Regions from separate parts of the Streptomyces sp. NPDC051207 genome, predicted to be linked through region 2. Evidence: riboswitches for the same ligand, from Rfam matches in the RefSeq annotation. Region 2 holds a riboswitch; the other holds the start of a gene.
The links. A riboswitch is a leader RNA that binds a small molecule or an ion and turns the genes downstream of it on or off. The one in region 2 is predicted to bind cyclic di-AMP.
Positions count from the first base shown of each region.

Region 1: another riboswitch for cyclic di-AMP. It lies ahead of AB0M97_RS08540 (transglycosylase family protein); the one in region 2 lies ahead of AB0M97_RS07305 (transglycosylase SLT domain-containing protein).

Region 1 is NZ_JBFBAX010000006.1:74,092-81,680, reverse strand. It holds gene AB0M97_RS08560 (SurA N-terminal domain-containing protein) at 1-298, shown strand, start outside; gene AB0M97_RS08555 (nucleoside triphosphate pyrophosphohydrolase) at 369-1,343, shown strand; gene AB0M97_RS08550 (cytochrome P450) at 1,370-2,641, shown strand; gene AB0M97_RS08545 (transglycosylase family protein) at 2,821-3,804, shown strand; cyclic di-AMP (ydaO/yuaA leader) riboswitch at 3,988-4,160, shown strand; gene AB0M97_RS08540 (transglycosylase family protein) at 4,165-4,872, shown strand; gene eno (phosphopyruvate hydratase) at 5,354-6,634, shown strand; gene AB0M97_RS08530 (septum formation initiator family protein) at 6,738-7,211, shown strand; gene AB0M97_RS08525 (DUF501 domain-containing protein) at 7,287-7,589, shown strand, end outside.
Region 2 is NZ_JBFBAX010000005.1:101,405-108,993, forward strand. It holds gene recQ (DNA helicase RecQ) at 1-1,060, shown strand, start outside; gene AB0M97_RS07290 (M56 family metallopeptidase) at 1,162-2,100, opposite strand; gene fahA (fumarylacetoacetase) at 2,366-3,577, opposite strand; gene AB0M97_RS07300 (HAD family hydrolase) at 4,091-5,029, shown strand; gene AB0M97_RS07305 (transglycosylase SLT domain-containing protein) at 5,044-5,523, opposite strand; cyclic di-AMP (ydaO/yuaA leader) riboswitch at 5,527-5,694, opposite strand; gene AB0M97_RS07310 (polyprenyl synthetase family protein) at 6,226-7,236, shown strand; gene AB0M97_RS07315 (DUF2092 domain-containing protein) at 7,541-7,589, shown strand, end outside.

The DNA.
Region 1 (7,589 bases), on a different contig from region 2:
GCAGGCGGGCGGCCGTGAGGGCCTGGAGACGACCTGGCTCCAGCAGTACGGCATCGCCCCCGAGCGCCTCGAAGAGAACCTCCGCCTCCAGCTGGAGGCGCAGAAGCTCGCCAAGAAGCTCGGCACCGACACCACGCGCCCCGACTTCTGGAAGGCCCTGTCCGCGGCCTCCGAGGAACTCGACATCGACCTCAACCCGCGCTACGGCACCTGGGACGTCGAGAAGAGCGGCCGGGTCGACGCGAAGACGCCGTGGGTGCGGGACGTCACGGCGGCGGACCCGCAGCAGACCACCTGACGCGGTCGCCGGTGACGGCGGCCTGTGGACGACTCGCGGGCCTGTCCGGGGCGTGGGTTACTTTCGGGTCGTGAACGCAACCAGCTCCGAGGCCGCCGCCCCCGGCCGTGTCGTCCTGCTCACCACCAGCCACCGCGTCGCCCCCGGCCTGCTGTCCTGGCCCGCCTGGCAGGCGCTGCGCGACGCCGACCGCGTGCTGTGCGCGGACGGCGCGCACCCGCAGCTGCCGTATCTGCGGGAGGCCGGCACAGCGGTCGAGGAGGCGTCCCCGACCGCCGAGGAACTCGTCGGCGCCTGCGCCGGCGGTCGCACGGTGGTCGTCGTGGCGTCCGGCGAGGGCGAGCCGGCCCTCACCGACGGCCTGGCGCGCCTCGCGGGCTCCGGCCGGACGCCCCTGCCGGAGCTGGAGCTGCTGCCCGCCTCCTACGACCTGCCCGGCGCCCGCCTGCTCGACCTCGTCCAGGTCATGGACCGCATCCGCGCCGAGTGCCCGTGGTCCTCCCGGCAGACCCACAGGGGACTGGCGAAGTACGGCATCGAGGAGGCGTACGAGCTGGTCGAGGCGATCGAGGAGGGCGACCGCGACGAGCTGCGCGAGGAACTGGGCGACGTCCTGCTCCAGGTCGTCTTCCACGCCCGCATCGCCGAGGAGGACCCGGACGCGCCGTTCTCCATCGACGACGTGGCGGGCACGATCGTCGCCAAGCTCGTCCACCGCCACCCGCACGTCTTCGGCGACGCCACGGCGACCACCCCCGAGGAGGTCAAGGAGCACTGGCTGCGCACCAAGGCGGAGGAGAAGCAGCGCACGTCGGTCACCGACGGCGTCCCCCTCGGCCAGCCCGGCCTGGCCCTGGCGGCCAAGCTGGCCTCCCGGGTCCGCACGGCAGGCCTGAGCGTGGACGTCCCCCGGACCGGGGGCATCGGCTACGAGCTGCTGACGCTGGCGGTGCGGGCGGAGGCGGAGGGCGTGGACCCGGAGGCGGCCCTGAGAGCGGCGGCACGGGCCTACCGCGACGCCATCAGAGCCGCGGAGCGGTCGTGACCCGCGCCCGGGACACCACCGGGCACATGGCCGGCCCGCCCCACCCCCGCCCCACCGCGCCCGAACTGTTCACCTGGGAGTCCGCCACCGACCCCTACCCCGCCTACGCCTGGCTGCGCGAGCACGCCCCCGTGCACCGCACCCGGCTGCCGAGCGGCGTGGAGGCCTGGCTGGTCACCCGCCACGCCGACGCCAAGCAGGCCCTCGCCGACCAGCGCCTGTCCAAGAACCCGGCACACCACGACGAACCCGAGCACGCCAAGGGCAAGACCGGCATCCCCGGGGAACGCAAGGCCGAGCTGATGACCCATCTGCTCAACATCGACCCCCCGGACCACACCAGGCTCCGCCGGCTGGTCAGCAAGGCGTTCACGCCCCGCCGCGTCGCCGAGTTCGCGCCCCGCGTGCAGGAACTCACCGACCGGCTCATCGACGGCTTCGCCGACCGGGGCTCCGCCGACCTCATCCACGAGTTCGCCTTCCCGCTGCCCATCTACGCCATCTGCGACCTGCTCGGCGTCCCCCGCGAGGACCAGGACGACTTCCGCGACTGGGCGGGCATGATGATCCGGCACGGCGGCGGGCCCCGCGGCGGGGTCGCCCGGTCCGTGAAGAAGGTGCGCGGCTATCTCGCCGACCTCATCCACCGCAAGCGCGCCGCCCTGCCGGCCGAACCGGCCCCCGGCGAGGACCTCATCTCCGGCCTGATCCGCGCCTCCGACCACGGCGAGCACCTCACCGAGAAGGAGGCGGCGGCGATGGCGTTCATCCTGCTGTTCGCCGGCTTCGAGACCACGGTCAACCTGATAGGCAACGGCACCTACGCCCTCCTCACCCACCCCGGGCAGCGCGCCCGCCTCCAGGACTCCCTCGCCGCGGGCGAACACGACCTGCTCGCCACCGGCGTGGAGGAACTCCTGCGCTACGACGGCCCGGTGGAGCTGGCCACCTGGCGGTTCGCCACCGAACCGCTCACCATCGGCGGCCAGGACATCGCGCCCGGCGACCCCGTCCTCGTCGTGCTGGCCGCGGCGGACCGGGACCCGGAGCGGTTCGCCGACCCGGACGTCCTCGACCTCGGCCGCAAGGACAACCAGCACCTCGGGTACGGGCACGGCATCCACTACTGCCTCGGCGCCCCGCTCGCCCGCCTGGAGGGACAGACCGCGCTCGCCACGCTCCTGACCCGCCTGCCGGACCTGCGACTGGCCGTGGAACCGGACCAGTTGCGGTGGCGCGGCGGGCTCATCATGCGGGGACTGCGCACCCTGCCGGTCGAGTTCACCCCGAGACGCTGACCGCACGCCTGCCGGCACGCGGGCGGGCAAACATGACACGCGGTCAAGTCTGTGATCTTCACGTGATCTGCGCGGCATGAACTTGTGACAAGTGATCGAATGCCTATACGTTCACGGATCAGCGTGGCGCCGAGTCCATTCGCCGCGCCGTTCACCGCTGCCTCGCGAAAGGTCCCCGCATGCTCTCCGGGAACGGTCGTCACCGTCGCCCCCGCCAGGCTCCGGCTCTCCTTGTCGCGGCCGGAGTGACCGGCTCCGCCATCGCCATCCCGCTGCTGGGCGCCACCGGCGCCAGTGCGGCCGACGGCGCCTCGTGGGACCGGGTCGCGGAGTGCGAGACCGGAGGCTCCTGGAGCCAGAACACGGGCAACGGCTACTACGGCGGGCTCCAGGTGACCCAGGAGGACTGGGAGGCGTACGGCGGTCTCGACTTCGCGTCCAGCGCCGACCAGGCGAGCCGCTCGCAGCAGATAGCCGTCGCCGAGCGCATCCTCGCCGACAAGGGCGCCGACGCCTGGCCGACCTGTGGGCTGCTCGCCGGGCTCGACGGCGACAGCGGTGACGCCGCAGTGGACACGGGCGTGTCCGAGTCACCCGAATCTGGGGATACTTCCGATTCATCCGTTTTGCTCGACTCGCTGGACGGCTCGGGCGAGTCGAGCGCGTCGGCATCGGCCTCGCCGTCCCCCTCGGCCTCGACCTCGCCCGGCGGGGCGACCACCGACTCTTCGGACTCCGCGGACTCCACGGCCACCGCCGATGGCACGGTCATCACGGACGAATCCGGCGAATCCGTCGACCTCACCAAGCGGGACGACTCGGACAAGTCCGGGCAGAGTGACGGCGTTTCGGAAGGCTCGGAAACCGGCGGGACCGGCGCCGGCCGCCACCGCGGCCCCAGCGCCGAGGAAGTCGTCGGCGGCGACCGTGAGGGCGGCTCCGCCGGACGGCACGCCTCGCGCGGCGCGGCCGCCCGGGATGCCGTGGACGGCACCTATACCGTCCGCGCGGGAGACAGTCTCTGGTCCATCGCCGACTCCCTCGACCTCCGCGGCGGATGGCGCGAGCTGTACACCGCGAACGAGGAAGAGGTGGGCGGCGACCCGGACCTCATCCTGCCCGGTCAGAAGCTTGCGGTGCAGGGCGAAACGGCCGAAAAGTAGCGGCAGTTCGCGTCCTGGTTCGCCGTGCAATGTCCGTTTTAAACGCGGTGAGAGATAGGTCTCAGAAGCCCTGATCGTCTTTGAAATTCGGTGGGGCGCGTGGCTACGGTCGAGATCGCTCGCCATCGCGGGCACCGGCCGCCGCAACGCCGAATCCTGCCAGTGGCGGCCCGGTTACAGTCGTCGCGTCAAGCGCCGTAGGCAGGAGCGGGGGACCCAAGGTAGGTGCCGGAACCGGCAGTTGTGCTGGAACCGGCTTGGGGTGAAGCCGCGCGCACCGTGAGGTGCCGTGCGGCCGGGCAACTCAACCGGCCCGAACCCGACAGCTCACCTCGTAGGCGTCGGTGAGGGGATCCAACCATGCTGTTTTCCGGCAAGGGCAAGCACCGTCGTCCGTCCAAGGCCACTCGCGCCATCGCCATCGCCGGTGTCACCGGCGCCGCCGTCGCCGCCCCGCTGATGGCGTCCGGCACCGCTTCCGCCGCCACCGCCTCCGAGTGGGAGACCGTCGCCCAGTGCGAGTCCGGCGGCAACTGGTCCATCAACACCGGCAACGGCTACTACGGCGGTCTGCAGTTCTCCGCCTCCACCTGGGCGGCCTTCGGCGGCACGCAGTACGCCTCCACCGCCGACCAGGCCACCAAGGCGCAGCAGATCGAGATCGCCGAGAAGGTGCTCGCGGGCCAGGGCAAGGGTGCCTGGCCGGTCTGCGGCACCGGCCTGTCGAACGCGTCGTACGACGGCGGCTCCGCGTCGGGCTCCGGCAGCTCCGCGTCGGGCTCCGGCCAGAGCGCGGGTGGCGACACCGCCACCACCGACCGCTCGGCCGAGCAGCCCGCCTCCCGCTCGCAGGAGCGTCCGGCCGCGAAGAAGACCGTCACCACGCCGACCGGCAAGAAGGTCAAGAAGGGCGACGGCGAGTACAAGGTCGTCAAGGGCGACACCCTCAGCACCATCGCCGAGGAGCACGACGTCAAGGGCGGCTGGGCGAAGCTGTTCAAGCTGAACAAGGACATCGTGGAGGACGCCGACCTCATCTACCCGGGTCAGCAGCTGCACCTGAAGTGATCCGCGGTTCGATCCGAACCCCGGCGCCCTCACGGAGCGGGCCCGTCCCCTGACAGGGTCCCGTGAGAGCCGCCCCCGTCCCCACGGGCTCCCCGCCCCGGTGCGTCGTCCCCCGTACGCACCGGGGCGGGGTTTTTTCACGCCCACGCGCGCCACGCCCACGCGCGCCACGCCCACGCGCGCCACGTGCCCGCCCCCACGCGCGCCACACGCCACCCCGGAGCCATCCCCCCCCCGCGCCCACGCGCCCGCCCTCCCGCGTCCGCGCCGCCCTCGCGCCCCCGCCTCTTCCCCCACTCTTCACCCACCACCCCCTTTGTTCCGTCGATGAACAATGGGTACCGTCTGTCTGTCCACGGGACGGTCGGTCGGCTGGCCGACGGCCCGGGGGCGGTTAGGCTCTAGTCGCATGGCACGCCCAGGGCCGCCGAGGCTCACGTGCCCCGCACTTCCAGCGTCACATCCCAAGAAGGAGATGCTCGTGCCGTCCATCGACGTCGTCGTAGCCCGGGAAATCCTGGACTCCCGAGGCAACCCCACGGTCGAGGTCGAGGTCGGCCTCGACGACGGCAGCACGGGTCGTGCCGCCGTCCCGTCCGGCGCCTCCACCGGCGCCTTCGAGGCCATCGAGCTCCGCGACGGCGACCCGAACCGCTACCAGGGCAAGGGCGTCGAGAAGGCCGTCCTGGCCGTCATCGAGCAGATCGGCCCGGAGCTGGTCGGCTACGACGCCACCGAGCAGCGCCTGATCGACCAGGCGATGTTCGACCTGGACGCCACCGACAACAAGGGCTCCCTCGGCGCCAACGCCATCCTCGGCGTCTCGCTCGCCGTCGCGCACGCCGCATCCGAGGCCAGCGACCTGCCGCTGTTCCGCTACCTCGGCGGCCCGAACGCGCACCTGCTGCCGGTGCCGATGATGAACATCCTGAACGGCGGCTCGCACGCCGACTCCAACGTGGACATCCAGGAGTTCATGATCGCCCCGATCGGCGCGGAGTCCTTCTCCGAGGCGCTGCGCTGGGGCACCGAGGTCTACCACACCCTCAAGAAGGTGCTGAAGGGCAAGGGCCTGGCCACCGGCCTCGGCGACGAGGGCGGCTTCGCCCCGAACCTCGGCTCCAACCGCGAGGCCCTCGACCTCATCCTGGAGGCGATCAAGGAGGCCGGTTACACCCCCGGCTCCCAGATCGCCCTGGCGCTCGACGTCGCCGCCTCCGAGTTCTACAAGGACGGCTCCTACCTCTTCGAGGGCAAGGAGCGCTCGGCGGCCGAGATGACCGAGTACTACGCCGAGCTGGTCGAGGCGTACCCGCTGGTCTCCATCGAGGACCCGCTGTTCGAGGACGACTGGGAGGGCTGGAAGACCATCACCGAGAAGCTCGGCGACAAGGTCCAGCTCGTCGGCGACGACCTGTTCGTCACCAACCCCGAGCGCCTGGCCCGCGGCATCGAGGAGGGCGCCGCCAACGCGCTGCTCGTCAAGGTCAACCAGATCGGCTCGCTGACCGAGACCCTGGACGCCGTCGAGCTGGCCCAGCGCAGCGGCTTCAAGTGCATGATGTCCCACCGCTCCGGCGAGACCGAGGACGTCACCATCGCCGACCTGGCCGTCGCCACCAACTGCGGCCAGATCAAGACCGGCGCCCCGGCCCGCTCCGAGCGCGTCGCCAAGTACAACCAGTTGCTGCGCATCGAGGAGATCCTCGACGACGCCGCGGTGTACGCCGGCCGCAGCGCCTTCCCGCGCTTCAAGGGCTGACCCCCGCCGACCCGGCCGCAGAGGCAGCGTCGTACGTACGTCCCCGTACCCGGTCCCGTACCGTGTGCGGGGACGTACGCGCGTGTGAACGGGAGGCGGGGACATGGCCGTGAAGGACCGGGAGCGGTTCTCCACCACGACCAGGCTCAAGCTGCTCGGAGAACAGACCGCGGCCCGGGTCTACCGCTCGCAGACCCGGCGCCAGGCCCGCCGCTCCCGGCTGACCGGCCGGGCCGCGCTGCTCGCCCTGGTGGTCTGCTCCCTGGTGGTGGCCCTGGCCTACCCGATGCGGCAGTACGTCTCTCAGCGCGCCGAGATCGCCGACCTGGAGCGGCAGAAGCGTCAGGCGAAGGAGCGCGTCGAACGGCTGCGCGACCTCAAGGCGCGCTGGCAGGACGACGCGTACGCCGAGCAGCAGATCCGGCAGCGGCTGCACTACGTGATGCCCGGGGAGACCGGCTACATCGTGGTCGACCCGGGCGCCGGCCGGCAGTCCCGCGCCGACCAGGGACGGGCCGACCGCCCCTGGTACTCGAACATCTGGGACGGGGTCGACAGGTCCGACGCCGCCGAGTGACACAGCGAAACGGACAGGTCGCAACGGACAGGTCCGCACAGACAGGTCGAGAAGGACAGGCCGAGAAAGACAGGTATGGAAACGCCCCCGCCGCCCACCCCGCGCACCGAGCCCACCGACGCGGACGTCGAGGCCTTCACGCAGCAGCTCGGGCGCCCGCCGCGCGGCCTGCGGGCCATCGCGCACCGCTGCCCCTGCGGGCAGCCCGACGTCGTGGAGACGGCGCCCCGGCTGCCCGACGGCACGCCCTTCCCGACGCTGTACTACCTGACGTGCCCGAAGGCGAACTCGGCGATCGGCACGCTGGAGGCGAACGGCGTGATGAAGGAGATGACGGAGCGGCTCGCCGCCGACCCGGAGCTGGCCGCCACCTACCGG
Region 2 (7,589 bases):
CGCCCACCTCGACCTGCCCAAGTCGGTCGAGGGCTACTACCAGGAGACGGGCCGCGCCGGCCGGGACGGGCTCCCGTCGACGGCGTGGATGGCGTACGGGCTCAACGACGTCATCCAGCAGCGCAAGATGATCCAGTCCTCGGAGGGCGACGAGGCGTTCCGCCGGCGGGCCGCCCAGCACCTGGACTCGATGCTGGCGCTGTGCGAGACGGTCCAGTGCCGCCGCGGCCAGCTCCTGGCCTACTTCGGCCAGGATCCCGCCGCGCCGCGCTGCGGGAACTGCGACACCTGCCTCAGCCCGCCCGAGACGTGGGACGGCACCGTGGCCGCGCAGAAGGTGCTGTCGACGGTGGTGCGGCTCAAGCGGGAGCGGGGGCAGAAGTTCGGCGCCACGCAGATCGTCGACATCCTGCTGGGGCGGCGCACCGCCAAGGTGATCCAGTTCGACCACGACCAGCTGTCCGTGTTCGGCATCGGCGAGGACCTGACCGAGGGTGAATGGCGGGGCGTCATACGGCAGTTGCTGGCCCAGGGGCTGCTCGCGGTCGAGGGGGAGTACGGCACGCTGGTGCTGACCGAGGCGAGCGGGGCCGTGCTGCGGCGGGAGCGGGAGGTGCCGCTGCGCAAGGAGCCGAAGAAGCCGGCCACCTCGCGCGGCACGGCGTCCCGCGGCGACCGCAAGCCCAGGGCCGCGGCGGCCGAGCTGCCGGAGGAACTGCTCCCGGCGTTCGAGGCGCTGCGCGCCTGGCGCGCCGAACAGGCCAGGGAGCAGGGCGTCCCGGCGTACGTCATCTTCCACGACGCCACGCTCCGGGAGATCGCCACCGTGTGGCCGACGTCGGTCGCCGAGCTCGGCGGCATCAGCGGGGTCGGTGAGAAGAAGCTCGCCACGTACGGGGAGGGGGTGATCGGGGTACTGGCCTCGCTGGAGGCCCCCGGGGGTGCGGAGGTCGCACCCGCCTCGGCTCCGACATCGGCGGCTTCGGCTTCGATGGACGGTGCTGGGCCGGGCGGGGCCGACTGGCCCGAGGAGGAGCCCGAGCCGGACGACTGGATATAGCGTGGCCTGCGGTTTCGCGTCGCTGTGGGCACGGCGCGCCACCGTGCTCGACGGCGGCGTTCGGCGCCCGTGAGGGCTTCCGCCGCCGCTGCGACAGGTGCTTACGACAGTGCCGTCAGGCCCGGGGCGAACGTGATCAGGATCGGGACCAGCGGGACCAGGGCCGCGGCCGTCGTGGTGAGGGCGCGGTGTCTGCGGTCCAGGCGGGGCGGGGGCTCCAGCAGGCGGTCGACGCGCTCGCTGAGGAGGCGGTTGCTGGAGGCGCAGGACAGGACGCCCCGGTGCTGGTTCAGCTCGATCAGGGCCAGGGCCGTGGTGAGGTGACCGCAGCGGCGGGAGGCGGTGTCGTCGGCGGCCAGTTCGACGAGGCGGTGGGTCTGGTCGCAGAAGTGGGTGAACAGCGGCACGTGCGGGAAGCCGGTGGCCAGCGCGCTCGACAGGTGCAGCAGCCAGTCGTGCCGGGCGCGGGCGTGGCCCCGCTCATGGGTGAGGACGGCGTCGAGCTGGTGGTCGGTGAGGCGGTGCAGGGCGCCGGTCGTGACGACCAGCTGGGGCCGGCTGCCGGGCATCCACCAGGCGTCGGGGTAGTCGTCCTCCAGGACCAGCAGGGGGCCGCGGGCCGTGGGCAGGCCGGCGGGCAGCTCCGGGGCGCGCTCGCGCAGGTGCGCCCGGGTCCGTGCGCGGCATCGGCGCGCCTCGACCAGCTCGCGGGCGAGCATCGCCGTCGTCCAGGCGGCGCCGCACGCCAGCAGCACGAAGAGGGCGAGGGCCCAGGGCGGCGCGGCGGACAGGTCGTAGGCGGCGGTCACCGCGGGCGGCGCGGGGGCGAACAACTGGGCGCGGACGGTGCCGAAGACGGCTGCGGCGCCGAGGGCCAGGGCGGTCAGGCAGCACAGCAGGACGGTGGCGACCAGGCACTGCCACACCCACAGCCCGACCACGGGTTCCCGCTCGGGCCAGGCGGCGCGGGTCAGTGCGCGGGGGACCGGCACGGCGGCGGTCAGGGCGACGACGCTCAGCAGGAGCAGGCAGACAGTCATGCCACGGGCTCCGGTTCTGGTCAGAGAAGGTGCGGCTTCGGGTCGTGCTGTCGGGGCCGGTGCACGGTGGCCGCGACGCCTGCGGTCCCGCGGCAGCTCCGGGACCGCCCGCGCCGGCCGTCGTGAACCGGCCGGGAGCGCGCGGAGTCGCGGCACCGGGCGTGGCGTGCGTCCCGTGCACACCGCCCGACGCCAGTATGACGGCGCCGGGCGGTGCGAGACAGGTGTCAGCAGCGATCCGCCGGGGAATGGGCCCCCGGAATATTCACTGCGGCACGATGCGCCCGGTGACCTCGCCGAGCCCGACCCGGACCCCGTCCGGTCCCGGCGCCCAGGCGGTCAGGGTCACGACGTCCCCGTCCTCCAGGAACGTCCGCTTGCCGTCGGGGAGTTCCAGCGCGTCGCGGCCGTTCCACGTCAGCTCCAGCAGCGAGCCGCGCTGACCGTGCTCGGGGCCGCTGACGGTGCCCGAGCCGTACAGGTCGCCGGTGCGCAGGGAGGCGCCGTTGACGGTCAGGTGGGCAAGTTGCTGGGCGGCCGTCCAGTACATGGTGGAGAAGGGCGGCTCGGAGACGGGGTGGCCGTTGATCGCGACGGTGATCCGCAGGTCGTAGCCGCCGGGTTCGTCGTCGGTGTCGTCCAGGTAGGGCAGCAGGTCGTGGGTGCGCCGCGGGGGTGCGACGCGGGCCGCGTCCAGGGCGTCCAGCGGGGTGATCCACGCGGAGACGGAGGTGGCGAAGGACTTGCCGAGGAACGGGCCGAGGGGGACGTACTCCCAGGCCTGGATGTCGCGCGCGGACCAGTCGTTCAGCAGGCACAGCCCGAAGACGTGCTCGCGGAAGTCACCGAGCGCGACCGGGCTGCCCAGCGCGGACGGCACGCCGACGACGAAGCCGACCTCCGCCTCGATGTCCAGGCGGACGGACGGCCCGAAGACCGGCGCCGGGTCGGTGGGCGCCTTGCGCTGCCCCGAGGGCCGTACGACGTCCGTGCCCGAGACGACGACCGTGCCGGAGCGGCCGTGGTAGCCGATGGGCAGGTGCTTCCAGTTCGGGGTGAGGGAGTCCTCGGCGTCGGGGCGGAAGATCTGGCCGACGTTCCGGGCGTGGTGCTCGGAGGCGTAGAAGTCGACGTAGTCGGCGACCTCGAAGGGCAGGTGCAGGGTCACCTCGGACAGCGGGTGGAACAGCGGTTCCAGGGTCTCCCGGTGCGAGGGGACCGTCACCCACGCCGTCAGCGCGCGCCGCACGTCCGACCAGGCGGTGCGGCCGGCGGCCAGCAACGGGTTCAGGGTCGGCCGCGCGAGCAGGGAGGCGTACGGCGAGCCGAGCGCGCGGGCCGCGGCGCCCGCGTCGAGGACGTGGTCGCCGAGCCGGACGCCCACGGTCCGCTCCTCGGAGCCGGGGAGCGAGAACACGCCGTACGGAAGGTTGTGCGGGCCGAAGGGGTCGCCCTCGGGTACATCGAACGGGGGCATGGGGTGCTGCCTCGCTTTCGTGTGCGCCAGGTGTGTTCCACGCGTCGTGGGACCGCGCCACACGTTACGGCCGGTCTGTCGTTCTTGGGCGCACCGCTTCCGCTTCCGTACCAGAAGTTGTCCACAGGCAGGTGTGTGATCTTGACGGAGCGGTGGGAGCAGGGTGACTCCGGGCGCGTGCCGGAAGGCCGCCGGCCGGGGCTCCCGGCCGTCCTCGCCTTCGGTAGGTGGCGGAGCACGTTGGCGCGAACCGGAACCGAGGGCTCGACAGGGGCGCTTCACGCACCCCGGCACACGGTCGCGCGCCCCCGGACGGGACCGTCCAGCGGTCCCGGAGAGGACCGTTGAGCGGTTCCGGACAGGACCGTTCAGCCGGTGACCGGCAGTGCTCAGATGCGGCTGGTGAAGACAAGAAACGGCTGGTCGGGATCGGAAATGACGGGTGGGGAACAGAATTGACGGGTGGGAAAAGCGCGGTGAGGCGAGGGCGCGCGATGTCCGTATTCTCTGATCATGCCCGCACCCCTCGCATACTCACTGATCGCCACCGACCTGGACGGAACGCTTCTGCGTGGTGACGACACCCTCTCCGACCGGTCGCTCGCCGCGCTCGCGCGGGCGGCCGAGGCAGGCGCCCGGCATCTCGTCGTGACCGGGCGCCCGGCCCCCCGGGTGCGTCCGCTGCTCGCCGATCTCGGCAGCACGGGGCCGGCGGTGTGCGGGCAGGGCGCGCAGGTCTACGACGCCGGTACGGACCGCCTGCTGTGGTCGGTCACCCTGGACCGGGAACTGGCCGAGACGGCGCTCGGCAAGATCGAGGCCGAGGTGGGTGAGGTGTTCGCGGCCGTCGACCAGGACGGCGTGGACGGGCTCACGCTGATCGAGCCGGGCTACCTGATGCCGCACCCGACCCTGCCGGCCGTGCGGGTCGACCGGCGCGACGCCCTGTGGCAGGAGCCGATCAGCAAGGTGCTGCTGCGCCATCCCGGGCTGTCCGACGACGAGTTGGCGGCGACGGCGCGTGGAGTGGTCGGCTCCCTGGCGACGGTGACCATGTCGGGCCCGGGGACCGTCGAGCTCCAGCCGTGCGGCATCACCAAGGCGACCGGTCTGGCACTGGCCGCCGAGTACCTGGGGATCGGCCCGGACCGGACGATCGCCTTCGGGGACATGCCCAACGACATCCCGATGTTCGACTGGGCCGCGCACGGCGTCGCCATGGCCAACGCGCACCCCGAACTGAAGGCCGTCGCGGACGAGATCACCCTGTCGAACGAGGACGACGGCATCGCCGCCGTCCTGGAGCGACTGTTCCCCGCGGTCGGAGCGGGAGCCGCAACCGCGGCCGGAACGGGAGCCGTGGCCGGAGCAGGAGCGGGAGCGGGAGCCCCGGCCAGGCCCAAGCCCAGGGCCGCAACCGCGGCGGTCCCGAAGCCCCGCTCCCCCCAATAGGCGCTCCGTCCGACTCAGTACGCCCCGAAGACGTTGTCGATCGAGCCGTACCGCTGGGCCGCGTAGTTGCAGGCGGCGGTGATGTTCGCGACCGGGTCGTACGGATCGAACGACGTGCCGGGCACGTGGTACGCCAGGAAGGTGGGGTCGATGACCTGGAGCAGGCCCTTGGACGGCGTACCGGCGGCGGCGTTGGAGTCCCAGTTGTTGATGGCGTACGGGTTGCCCGAGGACTCCCGCATGATGTTGCGGTGGATGCCGTCGTAGGAGCCGGGGATGCCGTGCTCCGCCATGACGGCGAGGGACTGGCGGATCCAGCCGTCGAGGTCGTCCGGGTACGCCGTCGCCGCGGCCGGGGCCGGCGCGGCCGGGGTGGCGGCGGACGCGCTCGTCGCGCCGATCAGCGGAAGGGCGAGCACGGCGGCGCCGGCGGCGGCGAGCTTGCGGACGAGGCCGCGGTTCCCGGCACGGCGGGACTGAACGGATGCAGGCATGGCGAATGTCCTCTCCTGCGCCTGCGAGGTGAGCTGTCGGGTTCGGGCGGGAGGTGCCCGGCCGGGCCCTGTGACGGGCACGGCTTCACCCCGAGCCGTTCCGGTGCGGTGACCGGTCCGGCGTCTTGCCTGGGTCCCCCGCTCCTGCCTGCGAGTGGGTTCGTGGTCGGTGGTGCGGGCGGTGGCAGGACTCGGCGTCCGCCCGACAGGCCGGGAACGTATGCGAGGGCACATGTCCGGAACAAGGGACCGGATCACAGAACGCCCGGGTTGACCTTGGTGTGAGGCATATGGGGAGCTTGATCCTCCGCCGTCGCCAAGGTGCAACTCGCCCGTGGCGCGCGGGGATGCGGGCGCGGGGAGTGCGGTGCCGCGCCCGGGGAACGCGTGACTCAACTCACGGGCGCGAGCCGTGAGGAGCATCTGGGGCCAAGGGGAATTCGAGTGCCAAGCTCGACAAAGAGGACATCAGGCACGTGTCCGGTGCTTTGTCGGGCGAGTCGTGTAGAGCCGCACATGTCGGCTATGTCGTTATCTGTCGAGTGATCGAGAAAATGCCGGTCGTGATCCGATAGCTGGTGGCCTGGACGGGTGGGCGCTGGCGGTGATCGAAACATGACCGGATACGCTGACTTGAGTGAGGGCAGCGACCTATCGACAAACAGGTAATCGCCAGTAGGCGCCAGCAGACAGGAGACCTTCGTGACCGTCGTCGGGCCGTTCGGGCTGAGCGTGCGGGACCAGGCTCTGGAGGCCGATGTCCAGGCCGGGTTGGCGGCTGTCGAAGAAGGGTTGCTCGAAGCAACCAAGAGCGAGGTGCCTTTCATCACCAAGGCAGCCCAGCACCTGATGCGGGCGGGCGGCAAGCGGTTCCGTCCCCTGCTGGTGATGCTGTCCGCGCAGTTCGGCGACCCCTACGCGCCCGGGATCGTGCCGTCGGCCGTCGTCGTCGAGCTGACCCACCTGGCCACGCTGTACCACGACGACGTGATGGACGAGGCCGAGGTGCGCCGCGGGGTCGCCAGCGCGAACACCCGCTGGGGCAACTCGGTGGCCGTCCTCACCGGCGATTTCCTGTTCGCCCGCGCCTCGCAGATCCTCGCCGACCTCGGGCCCGAGGCGGTCCGCGTGCAGGCCCTCGCGTTCGAGCGGCTGGTCACCGGGCAGATCCTGGAGACGGCGGGACCGCAGGACGGTCGAGACCCGGTCGAGCACTACTTGGACGTGCTCGGAGGCAAGACGGGCTCTCTGGTGGCGGTGTCGTGCCGGTTCGGCGCGATGATGTCCGGCGCCGACGAGCGGGTCGTGAACGTCCTCACGCAGTACGGCGAGCGGCTCGGGGTCGCCTTCCAGCTCGCCGACGACGTGCTCGACATCGCGTCCGAGTCGGCCGAGTCCGGCAAGACACCGGGCACCGACCTGCGCGAGGGCATCGCGACGCTGCCGGTGCTGCGGCTGCGGGAACGGGCGGCGCGGCTCGGTCTCGCCGAGGACCTCGCGCTGTGCGAGCTGCTGGACTCCGACCTCAGCGACGACGTGCGGCACCGGAAGGCGCTGGCGGCCCTGCGGGCGCACCCGGCGCTGGAGCAGGCCCGGCGGGACACCATCCGGTACGCGGAGGAGGCGCGCACGGCGCTGGCCCCGCTGCGGGACTGCGACGCGAAGGTGGCGCTGATGGAGCTGTGCGACGCGGTGGTGCACCGGGCGGGTTGATCCGGTGATGCGGTGGGCGGGCCGACCCGGTGATGCAGACGGGCGGGCCGACCTGCCGCAGCCGACCCGACCCCTACTGGTCGGGGGAGTCCCGGAGCCCTCGTGTCATACCCCAGGTGTACGCGGAGCTGGGCCCCCGGGCTGACGCAACTCGGCGGCGGATTTGGTCAGATGGATGTCACGGACAACACCACTGCTCACCGATTCGGGTGACAATGGCGGCTCGGGGTGGGACCGGCGCGAGTACACGAGACGCGGGGACACGAGACGGACAGCCGCCGCCGACGACGGAGGTAAGGCACACATGGCACCGTACGCATCCGACGACACCACGACCGCCGGGGAGGCCGACG